3 regions of the Pseudactinotalea sp. Z1739 genome follow, and region 3 is predicted to be linked to each of the others. Evidence: predicted binding sites of a transcription regulator. Region 3 holds the regulator's gene; each other region holds the start of a gene.

Evidence for each region. Region 3 encodes LexA, which represses DNA repair genes until DNA is damaged. Its sites were predicted from a motif close to TCGAACANNTGTTCGA; they were not measured.
Region 1: the regulator LexA is predicted to act here: its motif matches at 2,579-2,594, upstream of ACO0LV_RS06800 (DUF222 domain-containing protein).
Region 2: the regulator LexA is predicted to act here: its motif matches at 3,479-3,494, upstream of ACO0LV_RS05860 (DUF222 domain-containing protein).

What each region holds. Positions count from the first base shown of each region.
Region 1 is NZ_JBMPQA010000004.1:136,139-142,471, reverse strand. It holds gene ACO0LV_RS06810 (bifunctional 2-methylcitrate synthase/citrate synthase) at 1-737, shown strand, start outside; gene ACO0LV_RS06805 (carboxyl transferase domain-containing protein) at 916-2,403, shown strand; gene ACO0LV_RS06800 (DUF222 domain-containing protein) at 2,609-4,129, shown strand; gene ACO0LV_RS06795 (XdhC family protein) at 4,233-5,354, opposite strand; gene ACO0LV_RS06790 (SRPBCC family protein) at 5,819-6,333, opposite strand, start outside.
Region 2 is NZ_JBMPQA010000003.1:304,474-310,806, reverse strand. It holds gene ACO0LV_RS05875 (LLM class flavin-dependent oxidoreductase) at 1-224, shown strand, start outside; gene ACO0LV_RS05870 (YciI family protein) at 431-787, shown strand; gene ACO0LV_RS05865 (RNA polymerase sigma factor) at 791-2,050, shown strand; gene ACO0LV_RS05860 (DUF222 domain-containing protein) at 2,073-3,464, opposite strand; gene ACO0LV_RS05855 (LLM class flavin-dependent oxidoreductase) at 3,799-4,665, shown strand; gene ACO0LV_RS05850 (PQQ-dependent sugar dehydrogenase) at 4,789-6,015, opposite strand; gene ACO0LV_RS05845 (winged helix DNA-binding domain-containing protein) at 6,141-6,333, shown strand, end outside.
Region 3 is NZ_JBMPQA010000007.1:143,320-149,652, forward strand. It holds gene ACO0LV_RS11015 (HelD family protein) at 1-275, shown strand, start outside; gene serA (phosphoglycerate dehydrogenase) at 319-1,530, shown strand; gene ACO0LV_RS11025 (DUF5302 domain-containing protein) at 1,563-1,760, opposite strand; gene nrdR (transcriptional regulator NrdR) at 1,874-2,344, opposite strand; gene ACO0LV_RS11035 (LysM peptidoglycan-binding domain-containing protein) at 2,441-2,950, opposite strand; gene lexA (transcriptional repressor LexA) at 3,324-4,061, shown strand; gene ACO0LV_RS11045 (metallophosphoesterase family protein) at 4,039-5,715, opposite strand; gene ACO0LV_RS11050 (ATP-dependent DNA helicase) at 5,712-6,333, opposite strand, start outside.

The DNA of each region.
Region 1 (6,333 bases), on a different contig from region 3:
GGCTGCTCGCCCAGCTGCCCGCCGTCGTCGCCTATGACCAGCGCCGTCGGCGCGGCGAGGACCTGGTGCCCCCGCGTGAGGACCTGGGGTACGCCGAGAACTTCCTGCACATGACCTTCGGATCGGTGCCCGCCGACGTCGTCGTCGATGCCTTCCGTGTCTCCCTCATCCTGTACGCCGAGCACTCCTTCAACGCCTCCACCTTCACCGCCCGGGTGGTCACCTCCACCCTGAGCGACCTGTACTCGGCGGTGGTGGCCGCGATCGGTGCGCTCAAGGGTCCGCTGCACGGCGGGGCGAACGAGGCGGTGATGAACGTGTTCGACGAGATCGGCGAAGCGGACAACGCCGAGGTGTGGTTGGAGCAGGCCCTGGCCGAGAAGCGCAAGATCATGGGCTTCGGTCACCGCGTGTACAAGAAGGGCGATTCGCGCGTGCCAAGCATGAAGGCAGCCCTGGACAGCCTGGTGGCGCACTACGACCGTCCGGACATCGCCGCGATGTATGACAACCTCGAGAACGCGATGACCTCCCGCAAGGACATCAAGCCGAACCTGGACTACCCCTCCGGCCCGGCGTACCACCTGATGGGCTTCGACACCGAGATCTTCACCCCGTTGTTCGTGGCCTCCCGGATCACCGGCTGGACCGCCCACATCATGGAGCAGCGGGCCTCCAACGCGCTGATCCGGCCGCTGAGCGCTTACAACGGCCCGGATGAGCGGCACCTGGGTTAGCCGCGACCGAAGGACACCGACGACGTCCACGCCACAACCGCATCGGGTCAGGCACAACCGCATCCGGGTCAGGCACAACACTGCCCAACGATGCCGGATTGTCCTGGCAAGGATGCCCATGTTCCCGGCGCCCGCGCGTGGCTAACGTGAGGCGGTACAGACGTTCGCCGGCGAAGGGATGCGGGGCGTGGCCAGGATCTCCCTGAACGAGGTGATCGAGACCGTCCTCGATCCGGACTCCTTCGAGCCGTGGGACGCACCGCCCACCCAGCCGGACTACGGGCCCGCCTACGCCGCCCAGCTCGCGCGGGCCACCCAGTGCAGCAGTGCCGACGAGGCGGTCGTGACCGGGCGGGCCGTCCTCGGTGGGTACCGGGTCGCCGTCATCGTCGGCGACTTCGACTTCCTCGCCGGGTCCCTCGGTGCCGCTGCCAGCGAGCGCATCACGCTGGCGTTCGAACGGGCCACGGCCGAAGGGTTGCCGGTGCTGGCCTCGCCGATGTCCGGCGGCACCCGGATGCAGGAGGGCACCCCGGCGTTCCTGCACATGATCAAGATCAGCCAGGCGGTGCTGGCCCACCGCGCCGCCGGGTTGCCCTACCTGGTCTACCTGCGCGACCCCACCACCGGGGGCGCACTGGCCTCGTGGGGGTCCCTGGGCCACCTCACGATCGCCCAGCCCGGAGCGCTCGTGGGCCTGCTCGGTCCCCGGGTGCGGGAGATCATGCTCGGCGAACCGCTGCCCGAGGGCGTGCAGCAGTCCGAGAGCCTGGCCCGCAAGGGTGTGATCGACGGGGTGGTGCCGCTGGGAGAACTGCGGACGACGGCGGTCAAGGCCCTGCGGGTGCTGACCTCGCCCCAGGAGCCGGTCGGGGAGCGTTTCGTCGATGCGACGATCGCGACCGACCGGGCCCCGTGGGACTCGGTGCAGGCGACTCGCAATCCGGACCGGCCCCGGCTGCACCACCTGTTGCAGCACGCGGCGGAGGTGTTCATTCCGCTGCGCGGCACCGGGACCGGGGAGTCGGACGGGACCATCACGGTGGGACTGGCCCGGTTCCCTGGGCTGTCCTGTGTGCTCATCGGCCAGGACCGCCGGCCCCGCCGGGACGCCTCGCTCAGCCCGGCGGCGCTGCGGGTGGCCCAACGCGGCTTCCACCTGGCCGAGGAGCTGGACCTGCCGCTGGTCACCGTGATCGACTCACCGGGCCCGGAGTTGACCACCGAGGCCGAGCACGGCGGGCTGGCCGGTGAGATCGCGCGCACGGTGGCGGCGCTGGCCACGGTGCGGGTGCCGGTGGTCTCCACGATCCTGGGCGAGGGCAACGGTGTGGCCGCCCTGGCCCTGCTGCCGGCCGATCGCACCGTGTGCGCCGAGAACGGCTGGGTGGCGCCGCTGCCGCCCGAGGGCGCCAGCGCGATCATCCACCGCACCGCGGACCGTGCGGCGGACATGGCGGCGGCGCACCGCATCCGGGCGGTGGACCTGCTCGAGGCTGGTGCCGTCGACGAGATCGTGCCCGAGCGACCCGACGCCGCCGAGGAGCCCGCCGCGTTCTGCCGCCGGCTGATCGCCTCGGCTACGGCGCACCTTGCTGAACTCATGGCGATGAGGACCGAGGAGCGCCTGCGGATTCGTCATGATCGGTACCGGTCGATGAGGTAGGCCAGGGGGTTGGTGGTGGTGCTGGCGGTGGCGCTCGCGGTGGTGCTGGGACTGCGGTGCGCGTGGTGGTCCTGGGACTGCGGTGCTGGTGGTGGCGCTCGGATGGCGACGCTGTCGAGGTGGCGCTGTGGGGCGCGAGGACGAGCGGTGGAACAGAACGTTCAAAACCCTTGATTCGAACGGGCGTTCGTAGTAATGTTGGGTTATGGCGGTACACCCCCTCCCCACCATCTCGCCCACCCAGGGCGTGCATGCGGCGCTGGATGAGTTGGCGCAGATGGATCCGGGTGGGCTGAGCGATGTGGGTCAGGCGCAGTTGCTGGTGGACCTCAAGCGGATCGAGTCGCGGGTGTGCGCCTACCGCCTCAAGGTGTTGGCGGCTGCGGAGAAGGCCAAGGCGGCCGAGCGTGCCGGGGATGCGGACACGGCATCATGGGCGGCGAAGCGCACCAATGAAGATGGCCGCGAGACCAGCCGGCAGACGAAGTTGGCCACTCGGATCAAGGACCGCAGTTCGACGCAGAAGGCGCTGGACGGGGGAGAGATCTCCCAGGAGCACGCCGAGACGATCGTCGGTGCGGGAGAGAAACTCCCGGCGGATCTCAGCGCCGCGGAACGCAAACGGATCGAGGATGACCTGGTTGAGAAGGCCAAGACGATGCCGCCCTCGGTGTTGCGGCAACGGGCTCGCCGAGCGTTGGAAGCCATCGAGAGGCAGCGTGATGAGGTCGACGCTCACGAAGAGGGCCAGGTGGCCGACGAGGAGGAGCGGGCCAGGGCGCGCACCAGGGTGACACTCCGGGATAACCAGGACGGAACGGTCACGGGCCACTTCACCGTGCCGGTGTTTCATGGGCACCTGTTGCGCAAGTTGCTCCAGACCATGACCGCACCGCGCCGGGAGAACCGCAAGGACCAGGACGGCGCAGCCAGCGGAGGCGTTGAGGATTGCGGGTCCGGCAGCCCGGCCGCCGTCGGGAGTAGCCCGGGTGGTACGGGTGGTGCTGGCGCATCTGGCGCATCTGGCGCATCTGGCGCATCTGGCGCATCTGGCGCATCTGGCGGTGCTGGCGGTGGGAGTGGCGCGGGTGGCGCGGGTAGTACAGGCGGCTCGGGTGTCGCGGGTAGGGCCGGAGGTGCCGGTGCGGGTGCCTCGGCGCAGGAGTCGGGCGATCTGGTCGGTCTGCCTGATCCGGGTCGGGTGGCCCAAGCCAGGCGGGCCGACTGGGCCCACGCCCACGGCCTGGCACTGTGTGAGTTGATCGAGCACCTGCCCACCGATCACCTGAGCCCCAAGACCGCCGCGACGATCGTGGTCACCCTCGATGAAGAGGTTCTGCGCGGGCGACTGGCAGCAGCCGGGCTGGACACCGGGGAGAAGATCTCGGCCGCCCAGGCGCGCCAACTGGCCTGCAACTCCGGTCTGGTTCCGGTGGTGCTGGGTGGGAAGTCGGTGCCGCTGGACCTGGGTCATAGCGCCCGGTTCTTCAGCGAATCCCAGCGCACCGCACTGTCGGTCCAACACACCGCCTGTGCCGCCGACGGATGTCAACGACCGTATGCGTGGTGCGAGTTGCATCATCTGAAACCGTGGGCCGACGGCGGGCGCACCGACCTGGACCAGGCAGTGCCGCTATGCCACCGACATCATCGACTCATCCACGATCATCGCTACCACCACACCCGCTCGCCAGGCGGCACGGTCACCTTCGCGATGCGCCAATAGGGCGCGGGCGTTGTGCGGGTGAGGTGTGGGACGCAGCCGGCCGTGCGGGAGATGAGTGTTGCGCGCGCCCGTGCGTGCGCGCGGGCGGTGCGTGCGTTGTGGTCTAGTCGCTGTGGTGGATGCGGCCATCGGTTCGGGACAGCGACTCGCCGCTGCCCTTCCACCGGTTGGCGATGATCTCCGCCGCGATGGACACCGCGGTCTCCTCCGGGGTGCGCCCGCCCAGGTCCAGGCCGATGGGGCTGTGGATCCTGGCGAGCTGGTCCTCGGTGGCCCCCGCTTCGCGGAGCCGGTCCATCCGGTCCTTGTGAGTGGTCCGTGAACCCATCGCGCCGATGTAGCACCGCTGCGGCAGATCGAGCGCGGCCTGCAGCACCGGGACGTCGAACTTCGGGTCGTGCGTCAGGATGCACACCACCGTGCGCTTATCCACGCGGCCCGCATCGATCTCGGCACGCAGGTACCGGTGCGGCCAGTCCACCACGATCTCGTCCACGTCGGGGAACCGGGCCCGGGTGGCGAACAGCGCCCGGGCGTCGCACAGGGTCACCCGGTAGCCCAGCATCGTGCCCTGCCGTGCCATCGCGGCAGCGAAGTCGATCGCCCCGAAAACCAGCATCCGGGGGCGGGGGGCGAAACTGTTCACGAATACTTCCATGCCCTCACCGCGGCGCTCCCCCTCCGGGCCGTAGGTGAGCACGGAAGTGGCGCCGGCCTCCAGCAGGCCGCGGGCGTCGTCGGTGATCGCGTGGTCGGCGAAGTCCGACCCGAGCGAACCGCTCACCTCGTCAGGACGCACCACCAGGCGCCGCCCGAGGCGAGCGGGGTCGGGGTGCGTGATGATCGTGGCGAGTGCGACCGGGCGCTCGGCCTCGATGTCGGCCGCCAGCGAGTCGAAGTCGGCGAAGGTGCCCTTCGAGACCGGTTCGACGAAGACGTCGATCACCCCGCCACAGGTGAGGCCGACGGCGTAGGCGTCGTCGTCGCTGATGCCGTAGCGCTGCAACATCGGGGTCCCGGCGCTGAGTACCTGGCCGCCGCGTTCGTAGACGTCCCCCTCGACGCAACCACCCGAGACCGAACCGAGCACGGTGTCATCAGCCAGCCGGAGCATGCTGGCTCCGGGCTCGCGCGGGGCGGAGCGGAAGGTCCGCACCACGGTGGCCAGGGCGGTGGTCTCCCCACGCGCCCAACGCTCGTGCAGTTCGGTCAGCACGTCGCGCATTGGTACCTCCGAGGGGCTTGATTCCAGGATATCCGCGGGCACGGCGCTCCGCTGCGGCTTGGACTGGCGTTGGTGGCTGTGTTGGCTGTGGTGGCGTTGATGGCTTTGGTGGCGTTGATGGCTTTGGTGGCGCCGGGGGGTTGGACTGGCGTTGGCGGCGCCGGGGGGTTGGACTGGCGTTGGTTGCGGTGGGCGGTTGGACTGGCGTTGGTTGCGGTGGGCGGTTGGACTGGCGTCGGAACTGGCCCGGCCGCCGCAGTAGCCGGGCAATGGCCGGCGTCCCAGCAATGCCGTAGGGCCGGGTCCGGGCTCGGTGGCCACGGGGTGGGCACCGGTTGAGGTGTCGATGCCGGATGGGCCGATGGGATGCCGGGATTGCGGGCCCGCCTTCGGGCTTGGCTCAGCCTCGCCGCCGGCCGTGGCGACTGGGCCGGCGGGGTGGCGGGCCCGGCTTTGGGCGTGGCTCAGCCTCGGCGCCGGCCAAGGAGCCCGCCGGCGATGACGCCGGCCAGGACCAGAGCGGCGCCGCCCAACGCGCCCTTGAGCAGGTCACCGCTCACTCCCGCGGCCGGTGCCGTCGGCGGACGCTCGAACACCCCGGGGCCGGACCCAGCGCCAGCGCCAGCGCCAGTGCCAGTGCTGGTGTCAGTGCCGTGCTGGCCCGAGGCTGCCGGCGCGGAAGCCTCGCCCGCCGGCGCCTGTGACTGCACAGCAGTATCGGGCCCGGCGTTGGCGATGTAGGAGTCCATGTTGCGGAAGAAATCCGCCGCCAGGCGCTTGCCGACGGTGGCCAGCATCCGCTGGCTGACCCCGCCGATCATGCCGCCGACAGTGGCGTCGGCGTCATACGTCAGCCGGGACCCGTCGTCGTCGGCCTCGACCTGCACGTCCACGCTGACCTCGATCGTGCCCGGCCCGCCCGACCCGGACGCCACCATCCGCAGCGAGCGGGGCTCGACCTTGTCCAGCAACTGAACCC
Region 2 (6,333 bases), on a different contig from region 3:
CGGCAGCGGTCCGGAGGTTCTTGAACATCGGGGGCAGGTTCGCCGCCCAGTCGGGCGGATTCCTGCAGGGTCGGCCGGATCAGTGGGCCAAGGAGCTGGCCGAGATGACCCTGAGCCACGGCATCACCGGGTACTTCCTGGCTTCAGATGATTCGGCCACCACCGAGACGTTCGCTCACGAGGTGGCCCCGGCGGTGCGGGAATTGGTGGCTGCGGAGCGCTGACCGCCCGCCTCCGCCGGATCCCACGCGGCTCGCACGCGACCTCGCGTGCGCCCCGGTCCCGGTGCACGTGCTACAGCCCGGCGACAGGGGCGTCGGAGCGGCCCCGCGGGGGCGGCCGCGAATCTTTGCCGGACTGTCGATTTCTGCTGTCCTCGCGCGACATGATGGTGACGGCACCATCGCCGTCACCATCGAAAGGAGCAATGATGAAGTACCTCGTGATGCTGATCGGCGACGGTGACGTGCCCGCGTGGGACACCTTGAGCCCGGAGGAGCAGGGCGCGTTGATGGGCAGGTTCGGCGAGTTCGACGAGGCGTGTGGCGCCCGCGAGGGCGTGGAGATCCTCGCCGGGGAGGCCCTCTCCGACGGCCAAGCCGACGCCACCGTGATGCGCACCCGAGCCGGCGCCGTCACGCTCACCGAGGGCCCCTATGCCGAGGCCCTGGAGGGCTTGGGCGGGTTCTTCCTGATCGAGGCACCGGACCTGGATGTCCTGGTGGAACTGCTCGGCCACCTCCCGCCGTATGACATCCAGATCTCACCGGTCGTGGACCCGTACTGACCCGTGCCGCAGCGCGTCCTCGACGAACTCTGGCACAGCCATTGGGGCCTGCTGCTGGGTCACCTGATGGCGCGATTCAATCGCGCCGACCTCGTCGAGGACGCGCTCGCAGAGGCCTTCGCCCAGGCCGCCGCCCAGTGGCCCGCAGCCGGTGTGCCGCACAACCCGCCCGGGTGGCTCCGTACCGCCGCCCATCGCCGGGTGCTCGATGCGCTGCGGCATGAGCGCACCATCCGGAGCAAAGCCCACCTGATAGCCGACGACGACGTGCAGCCCGGCCCGGAGGATGCGGCCGCTCCGGGCGGGGCCACGTCGTCGGCCCCGGTCGCTTCGGCCGTCGATGAGCGCCTGCCGCTGCTGTTCATGGCTACCCACCCAGCCCTGGCCGAGGAGGTCCGCCCGGCGCTCGCGCTCCGGTTCGTCCTTGGTGTGCCGACTGCCGACATCGCACGGTTGTTCCTGGTCCCGGCAGCCACGATGGCGGCACGGCTGACCCGGGCGAAGAAGCGCCTGGCCGGTAGCGGGATCCCGTTCTCGATCCCCGACCGAAACGCCTGGCCGGACCGGCTTGATGACGTGGCCCGGGCGATCTACCTGGCGTTCACCGCCGGATATGCGCCCGGAGGAGGCCACGACGTTGTCCGTGCGCAGCAGGCAGGGGAGGCGGTACGGCTCGCCGATCTGGCTACTGCCCTGGTGCCCGGCCGTCCAGTGCTGGAAGCCCTGGTCGCGCTCCTGCGGTTGCAGCACGCCCGCCGCGATGCGCGGGTCAGTCCGGAGGGTGTCCTGGTGCGCTTGGCTGATCAGGACCGGTCCCGGTGGCACGGTGCCGAGATCGCGGCGGGCTTGGACCATCTCACCTCACTGTCGCCGACTGAGGGTCTCGCGGAGGAGTTGCGCCTGCAGGCCCTGATCGCGGCCTTCCACGCGACGGCCACCCGCGCTGCTGACACCGACTGGGCGGGAATCGTGCGCGCCTACACCCGACTGGAGGCACTCACCGGATCACCGATCGTGCGGCTCAACCGTGCTGTCGCCGTGGGCGAGGCATCGGGGGCGATGGCCGGCCTGGCTATTCTGCGTGCCGCCGCCGACGAACTGCCCGGGCATCATCGTGTGGCGCTCGTACGCGCCGAGTTGCTGCACCGCGGTGGACAGGCCGAGGCCGCTCGTCAGGCATACCTTGAGGCGATCGAGGCCTGTCCCGACGGCGCCGAGCGAGACCACATCCGGGCCCGGCTAGCCCTGGTGAGCAGAGCATGACGTGCCACTACGCATGGTGCGCCTAGTGGCGCATGATGAATGCGTACTCGCCGGCGGGAGTTCGGGTGTGGTGGTAGTTGTCGTCGTGTGCCATTCGGTGGTGGCGGTGGCACAGGGGGACGGCATTGTCGAGGTTGGTGGGTCCGTGCTCGGACCAGGGGATGGCGTGGTGGAGTTCGCACCAGGCGTAGGGCCGTTGGCATCCGTACGCGGCACACGCGGTGTGCTGGGTGGCTAGGGCGGTGCGTTGGCTTTCGGTGAAGAGTCGGTTGCCGCGCCCGAGGTCCAGTGGCTGGGATTGACCGCCCAGCACGAGGGGCACCAGGCCGGAGTTGCAGGCCAGTTGCCGCGCGTGGGCGGCGGAGATCTTCTCTCCGGTGTCCAGTCCGGCTGCAGCGATGCGTCCGCGGAGCACCTGCTCGTCGAGGGTGACGACGATCGTGGCGGCGGTCTTCGGGCTGAGGTGGTCGGTGGGTAGGTGTTCGATCAGTTCTGCCAGGGCCAGGCCGTGGGCGTTGGCCCAGTCGGTGCGCCGGCCCTGGGCCACCCGGCCCGGATCGGGAAGCCCGGACAGATCCTCTACGACGCTGCCGGCCTCGCCGCTGCTCTGGGAACCACTCGCGTCTGCGCCTTTACTCCCCCCAAAGTGGCCGGCAGCACCGCCAGCACCGCCAGCACCGCCAGCACCGCCGGTACCGTTGGTGTCGTTGCGGCTCGTGCGGCGTGGTGCGGTCATCGTGTGGATGATCTTGCGCAACAGGTGGCCGTGGAAGACCGGCAGGGTGAAGTGGCCAGTGACGGTGCCGTCGTGGTTGTCCCGGATGGTCAACCGGGTGTGAGCGCGGGCCTGTTGCTCTTCATCGGCGATCTGGCCCTCTTCGTGGGCATCGATGCTCTCCCGGTCCTTCTTCAGCGCTTCCAACTGTCGCCGGGCTCGCTGGCGCAACACCGAAGGCGGCATGTGCTTGGCTTTGTCGACCAGGTCTTCTTCGACCCGGGCCCGTTCGGTGGTGGTCAGCCCGTCGGGGAGTCTTTCGCCTGCTCCCACGATGATCTCGGCGTGATCGGGGGAGATGTCCCCGTCGTCGAGTGCTCGTTGGGTGGGGCCGCGGTCGCTGAGACGGGTGGCGAGTTTGGTCTGGCGGCTGGTGTCCCGACCGTCGTCGTTGGTGTGCTTGGCCGCCCAGGAGGCGGTATCGGCATGACCGGACTTGCGCGCGGTGTTGGCCTTCTCCGCCGCGTTGAGCACTTTGAGTTTGTAGGCCCGCACCCGCGACTCGATCCGCTTCAGGTCCACCAGCAACTGGCTCTGCCCGTCCGGGCTGAGCCCGCCCGGATCCAGCCGCGACAACCCATCCAGCGCGGCGTGCACCTCCTGGGTCGGGGAGATGCTCGGGAGCGGGTGTACGGCCATGAATCCACACTACCTAGAACGGACGTTCGAGTCAACGGTTTGCCCCAATTCGTGTCACATTGCACAGCCTGTCTCCGTTAGATGTCGGAGCATGACGATGGGAGACTGCAGGCGTGATGGTGGGCCTGTAAGCGGGTGCGTTGAGCGACGGCAGGTCGTGCCGGTGGGGGCCCGCAGGCGGCCCGCGACGTGAACGTCTGCAGGGCGTGGCAGTGAGCGCCCGCTACCCGGCGCGCCCGTGGGAGACTCGAATCATGCCCAATTCGACGAATCCTCCGCCCTCCGGCGCCGAGATCGACCAGCGCGCACCGGCGCGCCCGCAGGGGGGTGTGCGATGACTCGGGTCGGCGCGATATTCAACCCCCACCACAATCCACCCGAGGCGCTGCGAGGGGCGGTCGAGGCCGCCGAAGCCGCCGGCGTTCCCGAGCTCTGGCTCTGGGAGGACTGCTTCCGTGAGTCGGCCTACGCCTCGGTCGCCGCCGCCCTGGCGTGGACCGAGCGCCTGCGGATCGGCCTGGGGATCGCACCGATCCCGCTGCGCAACGTGGCGGTGACCGCGATGGAGATCGCGACGATCGAGCGGACCTTTCCCGGCCGGTTCTACCCCGGCCTGGGCCACGGCGTGCTCCCGTGGATGAAACAGGCCGGCGCGCAGGCCGCCTCCCCACTGACGCTCATGCGCGAGTACCTCACGGTGCTGCGGTCGTTGCTGGCCGGGGAGGAGGTGACCGTGGCCGGCCGCTACGTCACCCTCGACAAGGTGCGGCTCGAGTGGCCGTTGGAGGCCGCACCACCCGTCTACGCCGCAGGCGTGGGACCCAAGACGTTGGCACTGACCGGGGAGGTCGCCGACGGTGCGGTCCTCGTCTCCGGACTCTCCGTCGCCGAGGTGGGTGAGCGGGCCCGCCTGATTGCCGACGGGCGCACCGCCGCCGGACGTGACGGCGATGCGGTGGTGGTGGCCTACGTCGACACCGCCTTCGGCGACGGCGCCCGGGAGCGGGTTGCCGCCGCGCTGGGCGAGGCCGGCACCGACGACAACCGGGGCGTGTGGGGCGAGCCCGACGACGTGGCGGCCGCGGTGCGACGCTTCGCCGAAGCCGGTGCCGACGCGGTCATCCTCTCGCCCGTGGACGGTGAGCCCGACCTGCACGCGTTCCTCCGTGCCACCGGCGAGGTGGCCCGCCTCATCGACTGAGCGGGCCCAGTCGACTGAGTGGGCCTAGTCAACTGAGCGGGCCCAGTCAACTGAGCGGGGCCAGTCGACTCACCGAGGCCACAGCCGGAGAACGGGCGGTGCGCTCGTGCCTGCTGAGCGGCTCTAGTCCGGGCGCAACTCCATCAGCGCGCCACCGTCGGTGGCGAGCCAGATCGCGCCATCGGGAGCCTCGGCCAGGGCGCGGATCCGATCACCCATCTCCCACTCATCCACCTGCTCGGCGTTCTCGCCGTCCAACTCCACACGCCCCAGGTTCTCCCCCGAGAGGCCACCCAGCAGCGCGCTGTCGGCCCATCCGGTGAACAGGTCGCCGGCATAGATCATCAGGTTCCCGGGCGAGATCGCCGGCACCCAGTAGGCCTTCGGTGCCTCGAAGCCATCGCCCTCGGCGTGATCGGGGATCGCGGTTCCGTCGTAGTGCTCACCCATCGACACCTCCGGCCAGCCATAGTTGGCGCCCTCGACGATCAGGTTCAGTTCATCGCCGCCGGCCGGCCCCATCTCCGAGGACCAGAGGTTGCCCTGAGAGTCCAGGTCGATGCCCAGCGGGTTGCGGTGCCCGGTGGTCCAGAACTGCGCCGCGACGCCGCCGTCGTCGGCGAAGGGGTTGCCGGGGGCAGGATCACCCTCCAGCGTCAGGCGCACGATGGTGCCGAGGTTGGTGCCCATGTCCTGGGCCGGTTGCAGCTCCTGCCGGTCCCCGGAGGTGATGTAGAGGGAGTCGTCGAGGACCACCATCCGGAGCGCGAAGTGGCCGTTGCCGGACGCCGGGTCCTGTTCCCAGATCACCTCGAGATCCTCCAGGGCGGCGCGGTCAGCGTCGAGGTGTGCCCGTCCGACCACCCCCTGGCTACCGCCGTCGGCGGCGCGCACCCAGCTGAGGTAGATGATCTGGTCCCGCTCGAAGTCCGGGCCGGCGATGACGTCGTGCATACCGCCCTGCCCCGCGGGGACGACCTCGGGCACGCCGCTGACCGGCCTGACCTCACCGGACTCCTGATCTCGTATCTGCACGGCGCCGGTGCGCTCGGTGACGAGCAGCAGGTCGGTGCCCGGCAGGAACTCCAGCGCCCACGGGTTCTCGAACTGATCGTGCTCCACGGCCTCGAACTCCGCCACCGCTGCTTCGTCGTCGTCGCGGGCATCCTCCGCCCCCGGTGACTCCTCGCCGTCGGCCGGCTCCTCGCCGTCGGCCGGGTCCTCGTCGGCTTGCTCCTCAGTGGTCTGCGGCTCCGCAGTGGTGGCCGGATCCTCAGGCGTGTCCGGATCGTCCGCAGCGCACCCGGCGAGCAGCAGTGCCGCTCCCGTGACCATGAGTGCGCAGCGCATACTTCTCGACGCTAACAGTGCCTGTTCGCACCGCAACAGAAGCCACGAGGTTCGGGCGATCGCAGTCGCGCGGGTCGCCACCGTTACTCAGCCCGGGTGTGGGTGGTCGGCGCTACCGTACCCGTATGGACCACGCGCGCCCGGACAAGCACCTGACCGCCCGGGCGCTGAACCGGGCGACCCTGGCCCGCCAGCTGCTGCTGCGCCGGGCACCCCTGGACGTGGCCGAGGGAGTCCGCGCCATCACCGCGATCCAGTCCCAATCGGCCCCCTCGCCCTACCTCGCCCTGTGGAACCGGTTGGCTGACTTCGACCCCG
Region 3 (6,333 bases):
CAGCCCGCCAGGATGAACTGAGCAGGATGCTGGACATCCCGGCCGGACCGGTGGACCTGGCCGCCCAAGTGGTGCTGCTGGATCCGGCCGGGGCCAAGGGACTGGAGTTCGATCGAGTGATCGTGGCCGAGCCCGCGGCGATCCTGGCCGAGGGCGAGCCCGCGGATCTCTACGTGGCGATGACGCGGCCCACCCAGCGTCTGCACGTGGTGCACGCCGAGGAACTGCCGGCCGGTTTCGCAGCCGCACTGGACCAGCCGATGTCCGACAGGTGAGACGCCTGGCTACCGGCGAGGAAGAAGAAGGACGATGAGCACCGTGGTCAAGGCACTGCTCCTGGAGAACATCCATCCCCTGGCACTCGATCTACTCGAGGGATCCGGCGCGGACGTCTCCACCGTGCCCGGTTCCCTGGACGAGGACGAACTGATCGAGGCCCTGGCAGGTGTGTCCGTCCTGGGCATCCGGTCCAAGACCAACGTCACCGAACGCGTCCTGTCGCGGAGTCCGGACCTACAGGCGATCGGCGCCTTCTGCATCGGCACCAACCAGATCGATCTGGATGCCGCCGTCCACCACGGGGTGGCCGCCTTCAACGCCCCGTTCTCCAACACCCGCTCGGTCGTGGAACTGGCCCTGGCCGAGATCATCGCGCTCACCAGGCGGTTGACCGAGAAGGACAAGTCACTGCACGCGGGCCTGTGGGACAAGTCCGCCAACGGTGCGCACGAGGTGCGTGGGCGCACGCTGGGCATCGTGGGGTACGGCAACATCGGCACCCAACTCTCGGTCGTCGCCGAGGCCCTGGGGATGCGGGTGGTCTTTTACGACAACGCCGAGAAACTCGCCCTCGGCAACGCCCGCCGCATGCCGGATCTGGACTCCCTGCTGGAGGTCTCCGATGTGGTCACCCTGCATGTCGACGGCCGGGCCGGGAACGCCGGGATGTTCGGGCCGGCGCAGTTCGCCAGGATGAAGCATGGTGCCATCTTCCTCAACCTCTCCCGCGGGTTCCTGGTGGACTACGCCCACCTGCGCGATGCGATCAGGGCCGGGGATCTGGCCGGCGCCGCGGTGGATGTCTTCCCTGACGAGCCCAAGCGCAACGGCGACCCGTTCGAATCCGAATTGCGTGGGCTGCCCAACGTGATCCTGACCCCGCACGTGGGCGGATCCACCGAGGAGGCGCAGCAGGACATCGGGGTGTTCGTGGCCGGAAAACTCCGCGACTACATGCGCTCGGGCTCCACAGCCCTGAGCGTGAACCTGCCCAGGCTCACGTTGGACACGCCCGGGCCGGGCCGCCAGCGCATCGCCCACCTGCACCGGAACGTGCCCGGCGTGCTGGCCGCGGTGAACCAGGCGTTGTCCTCCGGTGGGGCGAACATCGATTCCCAGATGCTCGCCACCACCGGTGACGTGGGTTACTCGGTGACCGACATCAGCGGCACCCTGCCGCGGCAGGCAAGGGACCACCTTCGTGAGATCGAGGGCACCATCAGTGTCCGCGAGCTCAACGGGTCGGTCTAGGCTCGCTTCGGACCGGGCGCCGAGCGAGGAACTCAGCCGGTCTTACGCGGCCGGAATGTCCGCTTGGGCTCGCCGACCACCTCCGGCCCGTGCACCGAACCGGTGTTCCGGACTCCATCTGCGGTGGGGTGGTCACCCGCGTTCTTGCGATCGAGCGCCTCGCGCATCTTCGCCTTGGCATCGGCCATCGGCCGATCGGGACCTTCGGATCCGTTCTTCTTCGATGACATCAACAGTCCTCCCTGAACTCACCACGGACCGGGACCGCGTCCCGGGTGGCTCATCCTCAACCTTGCCGGGTCCGGCGCGAACACGCCAGCGGATAAACCCCGGCCATGCACCCTCAGGCGTACTGCTCCGAGGCAGGATTGCGGTCCAACTTCAGCGCGGTGATCGCGGCCTCGAAGTCCTCGAGGGAGGTGAAGTTCTGGTAGACGCTGGCAAAGCGCAGGTACGCCACCTCGTCCAGCGCCCGCAGCGGCCCCAAGGTCGCCAATCCGACCTCGTGGGAGTCGATCTCGGCCACGCCGGTGGCGCGGATGGACTCCTCCACCTGCTGGGCCAGCAGCGCCAGGTCATCGGCGGAGACCGGGCGACCCTGACACGCCTTGCTCACACCGGCCACGACCTTCTCCCGGCTGAACGGCTCCATCGCCCCCGATCGCTTGATCACCGTGAGGCTGGTGCTCTCCACCGTGGTGAAGCGGCGCGAGCACTCGGGACAGTGCCGGCGGCGGCGGATACTGCCGCCGTCGTCGGCGGTGCGGGAGTCCACCACCCGCGAGTCGGGGTTACGGCAGTACGGACAATGCATCGGCGCGTCCCTTCCCGGCTTGGTGACGGCGTGCTCGGTGCACACACAATGCCACATCTGGCTTCCGGTGTGGGACGTCGCCCTCCAGCGGGTTCCTCAGCCCTGCGGGACGCTCAACTCCTGACCGGCGTGCACGGTGGAGCGCTCCAGCCCGTTCATGCCGCGGATGGTCTCCACCACCTGGCGCACGTCCTGCCCCGGATCGGCGATCTCACTCGCGATCACCCACAGGCTCTCGCCCGGCTGGACCACCACGGTGGAGACCTCTGCCGGCGTCTGCGCCTCCGGCGCCAGCAGGGTGCCGAGCCCGCCGCCCACGGCGATCGCCAGCGCGAAGCCAAGCGCGACCAGCACCCGCCGTCCGCGGGTGGTCAGCCGCAGGGGGGCGTGTTCGCGCGCCCTGGCCGGGCGCACCGGCGCCGCCGGACGAACCGGTACCGCCGGGCGAACCGGTGCCGTCACCAGGGGCGTCACGGGACGGGTCCGGCCGCCCGAGCCCTCGGTCTGCTGGGGTACGAGGGCCCGCGGCACGTCGCTCTGCGGCGCAGCCTTCGGGGCCTCCGGGGCCGGAGCCGCTCCGGGCGCCGAGAAGACTGCGGGAACCACGCTGAGGTGACAGGTCGAGTTACGTGCAGGGCCGGCGTGCCCGCAGGGGCGCGTCCGCGACCGCCGCAGGGCGGCCCGCCGGGTCGAGGGGCTGGGGTGGATCGCCAGTGCACTCATCGGATTACTCCTCGGGCCACGTCCGGGACCGGCAACCGACCGACCCTCGAACTGATGTTCTGCGAACACATGTATGGACAGTAACACAGCCGTTCGATAGAGTCGACACGCCAGTCGAACAGATGTTTCCTGTTCGGCGCCGTAACGCCTAGGCTTGGGAACGTCATGGGGAACACCCCACCACCGACCCCTGACATCGCGGTGACGGGACCATGGCAGAGCCGCTCGCAACCGCACCGAACCGCAGGAGGACACGATGGCCGAGGGACCCAAGGACACCAGCCGGCAGCACCCGGACCAGACCGGCCACTCCCCCGGTCTGACCGTCCGGCAACAGCGGATCATGGACTCGATCCGCACCAACATCGAGACCAAGGGGTACCCGCCGACGATGCGCGAGATCGGCACCGCCGTGGGCCTGGCCAGCCCGTCATCGGTGAAGTACCAGCTCCAGGTCCTGGAGGAGAAGGGGTACCTGCGCCGGGACCCGATCTCCACCCGCGCGATCGAGATCCTGGATCCCCACGGCACTGCGCCGGCGCAAGAGAGCCCGGCACCGGCTTCGGCCCGCGGCCCGAAACAGTTCTTCAGCACCGACTCCGATGAGCAGGTGGACGCCTCGCCCAGTTACGTCCCGGTGGTCGGGCGGATCGCGGCGGGCGGCCCTGTGCTGGCCGAGCAGTCGGTGGAGGACGTCTTCCCGCTGCCGCGCCAATTGGTCGGCGACGGCGACCTGTTCCTGCTCAGGGTCACCGGCGACTCGATGATCGACGCCGCGATCTGCGACGGCGACTTCGTCGTGGTGCGTCAGCAGCCGGTGGCCGAGAACGGTGAGATCGTCGCGGCGATGATCGACGGTGAGGCCACGGTCAAGACGCTCAAGCACACCGAGGGCGAGGTCTGGCTGATGCCGGCCAACTCCGCCTACTCCCCGATCGAGGGATCCGACGCCCAGATCCTGGGCCGGGTGGTCAGCGTCCTGCGCTCGGTGTGACCCGCCCGTCCGGTCCGATCCGCAGGCACACCTCGTCGTCGTAGGTGCGTCGCTCGATCCGGAGCACCCGGTACTGCGAGTCCAGGACCGGGAAGGCGTGGATCGGTTGCAGCGTCAACCGCGCTCCGGTCCCGGTGCGCTCGAGGTTGATGTCCAGGTAGCCGTAGTGCTTGCCACCCTCACGCAGCACCGGGTTGCCGTCGCCGGCCACCTCCCAGCGCTCCGGAGCGTCCTGGTCGGCCGTCCAGGCCCGGTGCGGGTTGTACCGCAGGAGTTCCCCATCACCCCCTCGCAGTTCGCCACCCAGGCTGTCCCCGGCCACACCGACGTCGTAGTAGAGCACCCCGGGTGAGCCTTCGTCGCCGTCGGGCACCACCGAGCGCTCGAACAGTTCACTGTGCCCGCAGAGCACCGCGGCCACGCCGAATTCACTGAACATCCGATGGAACCTGCGCATCGGGGTTCCGCCCTGGCCGGTAGAGAACTCGTGATCCATCGGTAGGCCGTGCGCACCGCTGGAGTAGGGCACGTGGTGGAACTGGACCAGGATGATCCGGCCCTGCGCCCGGGCGTCGGCCAGATTCTCTTCGGCCCAGCGCCACTGCGGCCTGCCGGGGGCGATGTCGTTCAGGTCCGTGCCACCGGCGGCGGTGTACTCCGTTGCGGTGAAGTGGTCCTGGGTATCGGTGCCCGGGCCCCGGTAGGCCCGCCCGGTGAGGGGCCGGGCGTAACGGGACCGATGGTCGTCGGGCTCCCCGTTCGAGGAGTCCAGCGTCAGGATCGTGAGTGGTCCGTGGTCGAGGCGGTAGTAGCCCCGGCCCCGCGCCCCGTCCGGGCCCGGGAAGTGGGCGTGGTACTTGGCCCGGGCCCGCACCACCGGGGAACGGTCCGACGGCGTGCCGTACAGGCCGTTGCGGGCGCCGAAGTTCTCCCAGTTTCCCAGCGCAGGCAGGAGCGGTGCCCGCGAGAGCAGGCCCGAGGGGGCGTTGATCGTGAAGAACTCATCCCAGGCGGGCTGGTATCCCCCGCCGCCGACCAGGTCACCGGGATGCAAGATGAGGTCCGCCTCCTCCTGGGCGATCATGCTCACCACCGCCCGGTAGCCCTCCGCCTTGGTGAGCGGGTAGCGCAGGACGGGCCGGCCGGCAGTGTGCTCCGCCACGCCGAAGGCCTCCCGCCACAAACCGTGCGGGTCGGGACGGGACTCCCCGCCGGGGCCGGCCGGCCAGGAGCGATGCGTCACCCGCCCAGCCGGAGCGGTCTCGGAGTCCGACAGCGCCACCAGATGGATCTGCTGCCAGGACCCGTCGGTGGGAGCGGTGCGGAAGGCGGCACGGTACTGCTCGCCATCCTGGGTGACCGCGTAGGTGTACCGCGTGTGTGGCCGCAAGCCGGTCAGGACGACGACGTGGCGGACGTTCCCGTCCGGGTACAGCCAGGAGCCGGGCGCCAGACCCTCGATGAGTTCGGTGCGCTCAGCCTCGGTAGGGCTCAGCACGTCGAGGGCCTCGGGTCGGGACGTGACCGGCCCGGGCGCGCCCGGGCCGGTCACAACGACTTCTCCGGGTTCATCGGTGTGGGAGAACCAGATGATCGTCATGCCGGTGCTGCTCGGTGCGTGCAGGTAGGGCCGGACGCGGAAACCGGACGTCATGCCGGTGCGTCCCCACCACCGGACAGCCTGCGCAGCGCGGCCCGGACCAGGTCACCGTCGGTGGTGGGCCACAGCGGCGGGAGCGACTTGGCCAGGAAACTGCCGTAGCGCGCCGTTCGCAGCCGGGGGTCGAGCACGGCCACCACGCCACGATCGGCCACCCCACGCACCAGCCGGCCCGCGCCCTGAGCCAGCAGCAGAGCCGCGTGGCTGGCAGCCACCGTCATGAAGCCGTTGCCACCTCCGGCAGCCACCACCTCCTGGCGCGCCTGGCGGATCGGGTCATCGGGGCGCGGGAACGGGATCCGGTCGATGACCACCAACTGGCATGCCTCCCCCGGCACGTCCACGCCCTGCCACAGCGACAGTGTGCCGAACAGGGAGGTGGCGGGTTCGGCGGAGAACCGGCGCACCAGGGCCGGGATCGAGTCCTCGCCCTGTAACAGGATCTCGGTGTCCAGCCGCTCCCGCAGCGCCTCGGCCGCAGCCTGCGCACCGCGTCGGGAGGAGAACAGCCCGAGGGTGCGCCCGCCGGCGGCCTCGATCAGTCCGGCGAGTTCGTCCAGGGCCTCCTGGGCCGTGCCGTCACGGCCCGGCGGCGGCAGGTGCGAGGCCACG